One region of the Aeribacillus sp. FSL K6-1121 genome, then DNA from elsewhere that is predicted to be linked to it. Evidence: riboswitches for the same ligand, from Rfam matches in the RefSeq annotation. Region 1 holds a riboswitch; each other region holds the start of a gene.
What was found. A riboswitch is a leader RNA that binds a small molecule or an ion and turns the genes downstream of it on or off. The one in region 1 is predicted to bind thiamine pyrophosphate.

Region 1 (3,683 bases):
GCTTCTGCTTCTTTTGTTTGCAGCAGGCGTACTGCTTTACTTCATTGGCAAAAGGTTTAAAAGTCGATCCTTTATTAAATCGATGTCAAAAGGAACGGTTCAAATTGGAACAAGGGCGGTTTTTACGTTAATTCTCGCACTTGTAGGTTTATCGGAAACGCTTGGGGCAGAAAATATTTTAGGCGCCTTCCTTGCGGGAGTTTTAGTCTCGCTTTTATCGCCTAATTCAGACTTGGTGCAAAAGCTAGATTCGTTTGGCTACGGTTTTTTAATCCCGATCTTTTTTGTCATGATAGGGGTGGAATTGGATTTATGGGAATTGATCAAAGATCCGAACCTTCTTTTGTTAATTCCTTTGTTATTTCTCGCCCTCTTGATCTCAAAGTTTATTCCCGTTTTTGTGCTGAGAAAATGGTATGATACGAATACAACGATTGCGGCGGCGTTCTTGTTGACTGCTACTTTATCATTAGTTATTGCGGCAGCTGAAATTGGACAGCGAATCGAACTGATTGATAAGCAAATGGCTGACGCACTAATAGTAGTTGCCGTGTTAACAAGCATTATCACGCCGATAGGATTTAAAAAATTATTCCCTAAAAAAATGGCGGTGCAGCCTAAAAAGAAAATTGCTTTTATTGGTGCAAATCAAATGACCCTTCCAGTCACAAGAGAATTGGACAAAAATTTGTATGAAGCAACCGTATATCATACACAGCAAGACAAAATTGAAAACGGGACTGCTCAATCGGTGTTTAAAATTGAAGAATTGAAAGACTATTCGATAGAATCATTGAATGAACACCACATAATGGAAGCTGATATAGTAATAGTGGCTACTGGGGATGAAGAAAGAAATGCGGAAATTGCGACATATGCAAAAGAATGCGGCGTAGAACAGGTCATCGCCTCAATTTCTTCCCCGGAGTTGGATCAAGCATTAAAAGAAAAGGGGATCAGCGTATTTTCCGTCATGCTGTCAACAAAAACGCTGCTCAGGGCTTTGATCGAATCGCCTGGCGTTATGCGGATCTTAACAAACCAAGACAACTCTCTTTATCAAATTAATATGAATAACCGAAAATATGATGGAATGAAGCTTCGATACTTTCCGTTTACAGGAGATTGTATCTTTGTCCGGATTTTTCGAGGTGAAGATTCCATTGTGCCTCACGGCGATACCGAATTGAAAAAAGGGGACCGCTTGATTGTAACGGGTTCCCGCAAATATGTAAATGAGTTAAAAGATGAGCTGGAATTTAGCAAATAATATTTGCAAACAAAACAAATTGTGATAGCATGAAATTAGTATGAAAATTTAATAAGCATCCACTAGGGGAGCCTTTGGAAAGGCTGAGATTAAAGTGTTGACTTTAAGACCCTTTGAACCTGATCTGGATGATGCCAGCGTAGGGAAGTGGGAATTTGAAACATATGTCTGATATTCCATTACCACTTTCCAGCAAGGAAGGTGGTTTTTTATTGTTTCCAGTCTCACCCTTGGACAGCTGCTTTCCAGTTTTGAACCTTGAAAGACGAGTGTGAGCGTCTTTCTCATGAAAGGAATGTACAATGTTGGAACTTCATGCCGTAACAGACGGAACAAAACCGGTCAACGAGCTAATACGCATAATTTTGTCCATATCAGATCATGTTGATTACGTTCATATACGAGAAAAAAATAAAAGACCATGTGAGATCATTCATCTTGTAGAACAGCTTTTGGCAAACGGGATAAGGAGAGAACAGCTTGTTATCAACGATCGGCTCGATGTTGCGCTCCTAACAGGCGTTCAAAATGTTCATCTTCCGGGAACCGGCCTGCCGGTAAAAAAAGTGAAAAGCGCTTTTCCGCAAATAAAAGCCGGTGTCAGCGTCCATTCATTAGATGAAGCGGTAAAAGCAGAAAAAGACGGAGCAGACTATTGTTTTTTCGGAAACGTTTTTGAAACGAACAGTAAAAAAGGACTTCCGGCAAAGGGAACAGATTTGCTTGGGAAAATCGTTGGACACGTCAATATTCCTATTATCGCCATCGGTGGGATCACGCCTGATAATATGCAAAAGGTTTTAGAAAAAAAAGCAAGCGGTATTGCCGTTATGTCCTATATCTTTTCTTCGAAAGATCCAGAGAGCGCTGCCAAACTTTTCAGGAAAGGGGAAGCTTTTTCAAATGAACGTTTTTGATGTTGGAATCATCGGGGGAGGGGTCATCGGCCAAGGGATCGCCTATGAGCTATCAAAAGCAGGGCTGAAGACCGCCGTGTTTGAAAGCGGCGAAATCGGAGGTAAAGCGACATCCGCTGCAGCAGGAATGCTGGGTGCCCATTCTGAAAATGAAAAAAGAGACATATTTTTTGAGCTATGCTTAGAGAGCCGAAATTTATATCCGAGCCTTGCAAAAGAATTATTGGAGCAATCTGGTGTGGATATTGAGCTTGTGCAGGAAGGCATGTATCGGCTTGCATTTACTGAGGATGAAGGCCGCTTTCTGCAATCGCTTGCAGATGAGGATGAGCTAGAATGGCATTCAAGGGAAAACGTACTGGCAAATGAGCCACATGTTTCTGAAGACATTGTGGGAGCTCTTTGGCTTAAGCATGACGGCCAAGTAAAAGGTTCATCTGTTTGCCACGCATATGCGAAAGGCGCTAGAAAATATGGTGCATCTATTTTTGAACAATGTCCTGTTTTCGACGTGATTAAAGAGGGAAAAGCATACAAGCTTGTCACTTCCCAAGGAGTTTTTATATGTGGAAAAGTCGTCGTTTCAAGCGGAGTTTGGAGTGGCTTTTTCTTTGAAAAGCTGGGGCTGAGAAATCCAATGAAGCCCGTTAAAGGAGAATGCTTAGCCATAAAACCGAAAAAACTGGTGATCAACAAAACAGTGTTTTACGAGCACTGTTATATCGTACCGAAAAAAGACGGCACCGTTATTATTGGAGCAACTTCTTATGAAAACGACTGGGATACGCATCCGACAGTCAAAGGAGTATCCGAATTAATGATAAAGGTTCAGAAAATTATGCCAGAAATCGGGTCTGAACCGGTCGTTAGTGCTTGGTCGTCGCTCAGGCCGCAAACAGCTGACGGCTGGCCGTATTTTGCCGAGCACCCGGAGCATGAGGGAATCTTTTTTGCGACCGGCCATTATCGAAACGGCATTCTTCTAGCGCCGATTACAAGCTTGATCGTAAAAGACATGATTTTGAAAACGAATCAATATGAGCGTTATGTTCATACCTTCTCTTTAAACCGATTGCTTTCTGATGCGAAAGGGAGGTGATTAAACAGTGAAACTTCGCATTAACGGCCAGCAGATGGAAGTGGAGAATAGTGTTCGGAACATAGAAGATTTGCTGAACTTTTTTCAATTGCAGGAAAGAATTGTTGTCGTTGAACGAAATGGTGAAATTGTTTCAAAAGAACAATACAGTATCCAGACATTAAATGATGGTGATCAAATTGAAATTGTCCATTTTGTTGGAGGGGGATGATGATTCATGTTAAAAATAGGTGATAAAACATTTCAGTCGAGATTAATGTTAGGAACTGGAAAATATCCGTCTTTTGAGATACAAAAAGAAGCGGTGGAAGCCTCAGGTGCTGAAATTTTGACATTTGCCGTCAGAAGAATGAATATTTACGAGCCTTCACAGCCAAATTTTTTGGAGATGTTGGAT
Region 2 (3,683 bases), 1.6 Mb from region 1:
AATTCTTTTGCTTTTTGCCTCAAACCTTCCTGAACGAAATCAGAATCACTTGAACCGGCCATTTTTCTTAAATTGTGGGAAATTTTCATCGAGCAAAATTTTGGACCGCACATAGAACAAAAATGGGCAATTTTCGCTCCTTCTGCCGGCAAAGTTTCGTCATGATATTCGCGTGCCCGTTCAGGATCGAGAGAAAGATTAAATTGGTCGTTCCAGCGAAATTCAAAACGGGCTTTTGATAAAGCATCATCCCTTATTTGGGCGCCTGGATGCCCTTTTGCCAAATCTGCGGCATGGGCTGCAATTTTATAAGCAACAACACCTTGGCGCACATCCTCTTTATTGGGAAGGCCTAAATGCTCTTTCGGAGTTACATAACATAGCATGGCCGTTCCGTACCAGCCGATCATGGCTGCTCCAATGGCTGACGTAATATGATCATAGCCGGGAGCAATATCGGTCGTTAATGGACCGAGGGTATAAAAAGGAGCCCCCTTGCAAATTTCATTTTCTAAATCAACATTTTCTTTAATTTTATGCATCGGAATGTGCCCAGGGCCTTCGATCATGACTTGGACATCATGTTTCCAGGCGATTTCCGTCAATTCACCGAGCGTTTTCAATTCGGCAAATTGCGCTTCATCATTGGCATCTCGAATAGATCCGGGACGCAAGCCGTCACCTAATGAAACGGCAATATCATATGTTTTTAAAATTTCGCAAATCTCTTCAAAATGAGTGTATAAAAAGTTTTCTTGATGATGCGCCATACACCACTGCGCCATGATCGAACCGCCGCGGGATACGATTCCGGTCGTCCGGTTGACGGTCAAAGGGATATAGCGAAGCAGCACGCCGGCATGTATAGTAAAATAATCGACCCCTTGTTCTGCTTGCTCAATTAATGTATCACGGTAAATTTCCCATGTTAACTCTTCAGCAACGCCATTTACTTTTTCGAGCGCTTGGTAAATCGGGACGGTTCCAACCGGCACGGGCGAGTTGCGGATGATAAATTCTCTTGTTGCATGAATTTTTTTTCCTGTTGACAGGTCCATAATTGTGTCAGCGCCCCAGCGGATGGCCCAAAGCATCTTCTCAACTTCTTCTTCGATTGACGATGTTACAGCTGAATTGCCAATGTTGGCATTAATTTTTACATGAAAGTTCCGGCCGATGATCATCGGTTCACTTTCCGGGTGATTAATGTTGGACGGAATAATGGCCCTGCCGGCAGCGACTTCTTGACGAACGAATTCAGGATCCATGTTTTCACGAATCGCCACAAACTCCATCTCTGGGGTGATGATCCCCTTTTTTGCATAGTGCATTTGTGTAACGACAGCACCTTTTTTTGCTTTGAAAGGCTTTCGATGAAAAGGTGTGGCAATATTGTGATCTTCCCAATTGCGAAATCCATTATCCTCAGGCTTTACCTGGCGCCCGTCATATTCTACAACATCATGACGGTCTAAAATCCACTGTTTGCGTACAGCCGGCAAACCTTTATGAATATCTGCCTGAAAATCAGGATCTGTATAGGGACCGCTCGTGTCATAAACCTTTACAGGTTCATTTTCAAACGTTCCCGCTTCCGTTTTCGTGGGAGTTAATTGAATTTCCCTCATCGGAACCCGAATATCGGGTCTTGACCCAGTCACATAAATTTTTTTGCTTGCTGGAAACTGCATGTTTTCGAAATAATGTTTCATTTTTCTCCTCCTCCATTTTTTTATCTGAAGATGTGCATAGAAAAATAGGAGGGGAGATGGGATGTGAAAAATAAAAACGGGTTCGCTTTAGCACGAACCCGATCAATTCAATATAGAAAAAGAAGGCAATACAAATACTCCCGCTACCTACTTCCCTACGCTGGCATCATCCAGATCAGGTTCAAAGGGTTGAAGAACTTCAGGCGCGTTCTTCTCTCAGTCCAGCTAATTGGACACCCCTAGTAGATGGTTATATATTTTTTTTAATAGTAACATAATATGAAAAATAATGAAAATATTTTTTCGTTTCATGTATGTTTGCAGAATTGTTGATTTTTGAAACTTTCTGCGCAATTGTCCGTAATAATATTAGGCAAAAAATAAGGGGGGAGAGGCCTGAAATCAAACAATAAGTTTTTCGCTATTTGCGCTCTGCTGCTCATCTTGTCGATTATTTGTGCGTCTTTTGATGCCAAATCAGCTGAAGGGAAAACCGTTTATTTTATTCCGATTGAAAATACAATTGAAAAAGGGTTGGTGCATTTTATTAAACGATCCATTCAGGAGGCGGAAAAAGAAAAAGCGGATGTCATTGTTTTTGAATTGAACACTCCTGGCGGTGCTTTAGAGGCAGCGATAGAAATAGGTAAAATGATTATGGATACAGATATCAAAACAATCGCTTATGTAAATAAACATGCGATTTCCGCAGGGGCTTATATAGCATTAAGGGCTGATCAAATATATTACCATCCTGGCGGTACCATTGGGTCAGCAGCTGTCATTGACTCCAATGGCAATGCTGCAGAAGTAAAAGTGCAATCGTTTTGGAAAGCAGAGATGAGAAATGCTGCTGAGGTTCATGGCAGAGACCCTATGTTCGCTGAGGCGATGGTAGACAGCAGCTTGGATATGCCCGAATATGGTGCAGAAAAAGGAGAATTACTAACATTAACAGCAAAACAAGCGATGGAAGTCGGGTATGGTGAAGGCATCGCCAAAAGCCGGGCAGAGCTTTTGAAATCGATCGGAATGGAAGGTGCAAAAGTCCAGGAGACTGAGGAGACGTTTGCTGAAAAAATAGCCCGTTTTGTAACAAACATGTATACCATTCCGATATTATTAACGATTAGCGGTTTAGGGTTTGTGTTAGAATTGTACACTCCTGGGTTTGGCATTCCTGGTTTTATTGGACTATTGGCGCTGTTTTTGTTTTTCTTCGGTCATTTTATTGCAGGGCTTGCGGGATTGGAAACGGTTGTTTTGTTCGTGCTTGGGGTTCTGCTTATAATTGCAGAATTGTTTGTTCCAGGAGGAATTATTGGAGCAATCGGTTTTCTTTCAGTCCTTTTAAGTTTATTTTTAGCAGCTGATCATATAGGACATATGGCGGTTTCTCTTTTTATTGCCGGTTCCATTTCGATATTCACAATATTCATTATGTCAAAGGTGATTGGTAAGCGTATGAAATGGTTTAAAAAAATTATTTTAAATGATTCAATCAGCACGGAGAAAGGTTATGTATCCAATCAAAATCGTACAGATTTAATTGGGAAAACGGGTGTAACTGTGACTGCTTTACGGCCGGCAGGAACAGTAATGACCGATGGAGAGGAAAGATTGGATGTTGTGACAGAAGGGACGTATATTGAGAAAGGAAAAAAAGTGAAAATTGTTAAAGTAGAAGGCTCACGAATTGTTGTGAGAGCTATTAATGAAAATGAATAGGAGGTAGGTATGTCACATGGATGTATCATTTTTTCTTTTACTAGGTCTTATCGTATTAGGTCTTATTTTGCTTGGCATTTTGTTCTCTTTTGTGCCGATTATGCTTTGGATTTCCGCTCTGGCAGCTGGCGTTCGCATCAGTATTTTGACTCTTATTGGAATGAGGCTGCGCAGAGTCATTCCAAGTCGAGTGATCAATCCGTTAATTAAAGCGCATAAAGCCGGCCTTGATGTCACAACAAA
Region 3 (3,683 bases), 1.8 Mb from region 1:
GCAGTTCAATAAACAATAAGGGAAATAAAGAAATCCCTTGCTCCTTTACATTAAGAAAGCGTTTATTTTATAATTAGTGTAAAACAAACGTTCGAGTGGATTCGCTATTTTAAGAAATATTTTCCGGGAAATATCGAGCCCTCTGGCGAATGGGAATGATTTTGTCGAACTTAGCTGAGAGCTTGGCTAAAAAAGGAGATGCTCTTAATTGATAAAAATTAAGAAAATTGTTTTGCATATATTACAGATGCGTTTGAAAGCCCCATTTTCTACTAGCTATGGAGACATTCACGATCGCGAATTGTTGATCGTAGAAGTAAAGGATGATGATGGTGCAGCCGGTTTTGGAGAAGGGGTTGCTTTTTCCACTCCATGGTATACAGAAGAAACCGTGAAAACAACTGTGCACATGATCGAAGATTTCCTCATTCCGATTTTATCAAAGACGACGTTTCATCATCCTCGTGAGTTGGCTGAATCGTTTCGTTTTATTCGCAGAAATTATATGGCAAAAGCGGCTTTGGAAGGTGCCGTGTGGGATCTATATGCAAAACAGCAAAATATACCTCTTTCACAAGCTCTCGGGGGAATGAAAAAAGAAGTTGAAGCTGGGGTGAGCATCGGTATTCAGCCAACAATAAAAGATTTAATCAGTCTTATTGAACAATATCAGGAGGAAGGATACAAGAGAGTAAAAATAAAGATTAAACCAGGTTGGGATATTGAAGTAGTTAAGGAAATACGGAAGCATTTTCCGAACTTGGATTTAATGGCTGATGCGAACAGTGCCTATACATTAAAAGATATAAATCATCTAAAACAATTGGATGAGTTTCAATTAATGATGATTGAGCAGCCTCTTGCGCACGATGATATTGTGGATCATAGCAAACTTCAAAAAGAATTGGACACACCGATCTGTTTAGATGAAAGTATTTGTTCCTTCGAAGATGCTCGAAAGGCTGTTGAACTTCGAAGCTGCAAAATTATGAATATAAAAATCGGCCGTGTTGGCGGTTTGACAGAAGCAAAAAAAATCCATGATTTTTGCAAAGAGCAAAATGTTCCAGTTTGGTGCGGAGGGATGCTTGAATCAGGGATTGGACGGGCCCATAATATAGCCTTAGCGACACTTGAACAATTCACACTGCCAGGAGATATATCCAGTTCATCTAAGTATTGGGAAGAAGATATTATTGAACCGGAAATATCGGTTTATAATGGAAAAATTGCCTTGCCTGATAACCCGGGGATCGGTTTTCATGTAAGCCGTGAAAAATTAAAAAAATACACTGTTGAAACGAAAGTATTTACCCTATAAACAAAATTATCCTCTGCATGTTTTGCAGAGGATGATTTTGTTTATTTTACAACCAATCTTGGCGCTGCCATAATGAGAATAACAGTAACGACAGCGCATAATACAAACGCTCCTATCATCGTAATGCCGTTTACGATCAAAGAATAAACGACCGCTGACATTCCTTCTGGTGCATATTCTCCGAAGAAAAAGACACCGCTGATAAAATGCCAAAAATAACGTGCAAAAGCTCCGATGAAGACGCCAAAGATGATGAAAACAAGAGCAGAGCTTTTCTTTCCATCTTTCAGCTTATTTTGGATAGTTTTGCAGAAAAGACCGGCTAAACCGATAAAGGAAAAAGCTAGAAAATAGTCGATGAAGCCTTGAACAGGCATCAGGATGTATGCATCACCTAATACAATTTGCAATAATCCCCATAAAAAGCCGGAAATGAAGCCAATCTTTGCACCGGATCGAAACGATAATATGAGTACAGGCACCATGGCAATGGATATAGAAATGGCTGATGATAATTGAATGGAAGGGAGAAGATCAAGTATAACTGCCAATGCTGCAAAGATTGCTGCTTCTATTAATAGTAATAAGCGATTTTTTTCCAAAAATAAAACCCCCTGTATATTATTTGCTATCAACAAATATCCATAAGGGGGAAAAGGCTGTATCATGGATCAGTATACTTCCACATCCCTACGCTAGCATTAACTAACAGGTTCAAAGGGTCTGGACGAAATATCCGTCCACTCTCAGCATATAGCTCCCCTTGTGGATCTGTTGATATTCGAATCTTATGTCTATCATAATAGACTATAAGAAAATTGTCATTCTTTTTTCGCTATATTCAAATAAATTTAAACATGATAAAGCTGAAATGCAGCCTTTGGACAAAAAGTAATGAAAAAAGGGCGTTAACAATAAGAACTTTTTTCAGAATGGGGGTTTTGGTTTGAATCTTAAACGTGAGCGTTATGAAGTAGTGGATGTGGTGCGGGGGGCTGCGATATTTGGCATTTTACTTGTGAATATGGCGCATTTCAGCTATCCAGATGTATATTTATACCAAATAGGCAGCGAAAATTTTTTTACTGAAACATGGAGAACATGGGATTTTCTAACGAAAAATATTTTGGAAATATTTGTACAAATGAAGTTTATTACAATGTTCTCATTATTGTTCGGATTTGGAATCATCATCATGGAGGAACGGGCTTTAGGAAACGGCAGGAACTTTGTTTCTATATATATACGCAGACTGGTGGTGCTTTTTGTATTTGGACTAATTCATTCATTTTTCATTTGGGATGGAGACATTTTAATGGATTATGCTGTGCTGGGGTTTCTTCTCCTTTTTTTCCGGAAGTGTTCCTGGAAAACCCTTTTGGTATGGACTGTATGTTTATTTAGTTTATATTTGCTCCTTATTGGTTTGATGACGGCTGTATCCAATGGTGAGGATGCTTTAGTCCAAAAAAGAGAGCAGGCTGCCTTACTGGAAGAGGAGGCAAGAAACGCAATCCATTCATATCAAAACGGAAGTTTTACTGATATTTTCCATCAGCGTATTCATGATCGGCTTTTTTACATGTCTATGTCTGGCATGTGGCCTTTTCAACCGCTTGTCTATATAATAAACATGCTCCCATATATCAGCATGTTTTTAGTTGGCATGATATTTGCGAAACAAAAGCTTTTTCAAGAACCGGAGAAGCATCGAAGGTTATTAACAGCCATCTGGTTTTTCGGGCTTATCATTGGGCTTCCGTTAAATATTTTTGCGGTCACCGCTGAAAATAGTTTTTACATGGTGTTCGGTGCACCATTTCTCATGTTGTTTTATGTGATCTCTCTCATATTTTTATATTTTCACCCAATCTGTCGGCAAATTGTTAAGAAGATTGCGCCTGTTGGACGCATGTCATTGACAAATTACATCATGCAATCTGTTATTTGTACATATCTTTTTTATCATTACGGATTGGGATTGTACGGTAAAGTATACCCCTTCGCCGGTTTTTGGCTTGCACTCGCAATTTTTGCCGTGCAGCTTATCATCAGCCATATTTGGTTTAAATATTTTCAATTAGGGCCGTTGGAGTGGGTATGGAGAACAGCGATGTATTTCAAGCGCCAGCCTATTCGCATGAAAAAGGAAGTTTCGAAGCATAATAACAGATCAAGATGAATTGTAAAAATGTAGTTTCAAATCTCAGATTTTGAGTTTATGATAGCTCTTTCTTTTTGAAAATAATTTATAGTATGATGGAACAAAGGAGTGTCTAGGCAACATGTTTCTACAAGCAATTTTTATTTTTTTGCTGCAATTATTGTATGTACCAGTATTGACGATCCGAACTATTTTGTT

Region 2: it holds a riboswitch for thiamine pyrophosphate, as region 1 does, so the genes downstream of both, thiC (phosphomethylpyrimidine synthase ThiC) here and tenI (thiazole tautomerase TenI) in region 1, are expected to answer to the same signal.
Region 3: it holds a riboswitch for thiamine pyrophosphate, as region 1 does, so the genes downstream of both, thiT (energy-coupled thiamine transporter ThiT) here and tenI (thiazole tautomerase TenI) in region 1, are expected to answer to the same signal.

What each region holds. Positions count from the first base shown of each region.
Region 1 is NZ_JBBOPS010000001.1:2,068,949-2,072,631, reverse strand. It holds gene NSQ61_RS10095 (monovalent cation:proton antiporter family protein) at 1-1,270, shown strand, start outside; TPP riboswitch at 1,325-1,433, shown strand; gene tenI (thiazole tautomerase TenI) at 1,573-2,187, shown strand; gene thiO (glycine oxidase ThiO) at 2,174-3,286, shown strand; gene thiS (sulfur carrier protein ThiS) at 3,294-3,497, shown strand; gene NSQ61_RS10075 (thiazole synthase) at 3,504-3,683, shown strand, end outside.
Region 2 is NZ_JBBOPS010000001.1:446,972-450,654, forward strand. It holds gene thiC (phosphomethylpyrimidine synthase ThiC) at 1-1,712, opposite strand, end outside; TPP riboswitch at 1,848-1,963, opposite strand; gene NSQ61_RS02225 (NfeD family protein) at 2,157-3,440, shown strand; gene floA (flotillin-like protein FloA) at 3,457-3,683, shown strand, end outside.
Region 3 is NZ_JBBOPS010000001.1:3,822,724-3,826,406, forward strand. It holds gene menC (o-succinylbenzoate synthase) at 212-1,321, shown strand; gene thiT (energy-coupled thiamine transporter ThiT) at 1,363-1,923, opposite strand; TPP riboswitch at 1,992-2,095, opposite strand; gene NSQ61_RS18555 (DUF418 domain-containing protein) at 2,268-3,503, shown strand; gene NSQ61_RS18560 (DUF2179 domain-containing protein) at 3,607-3,683, shown strand, end outside.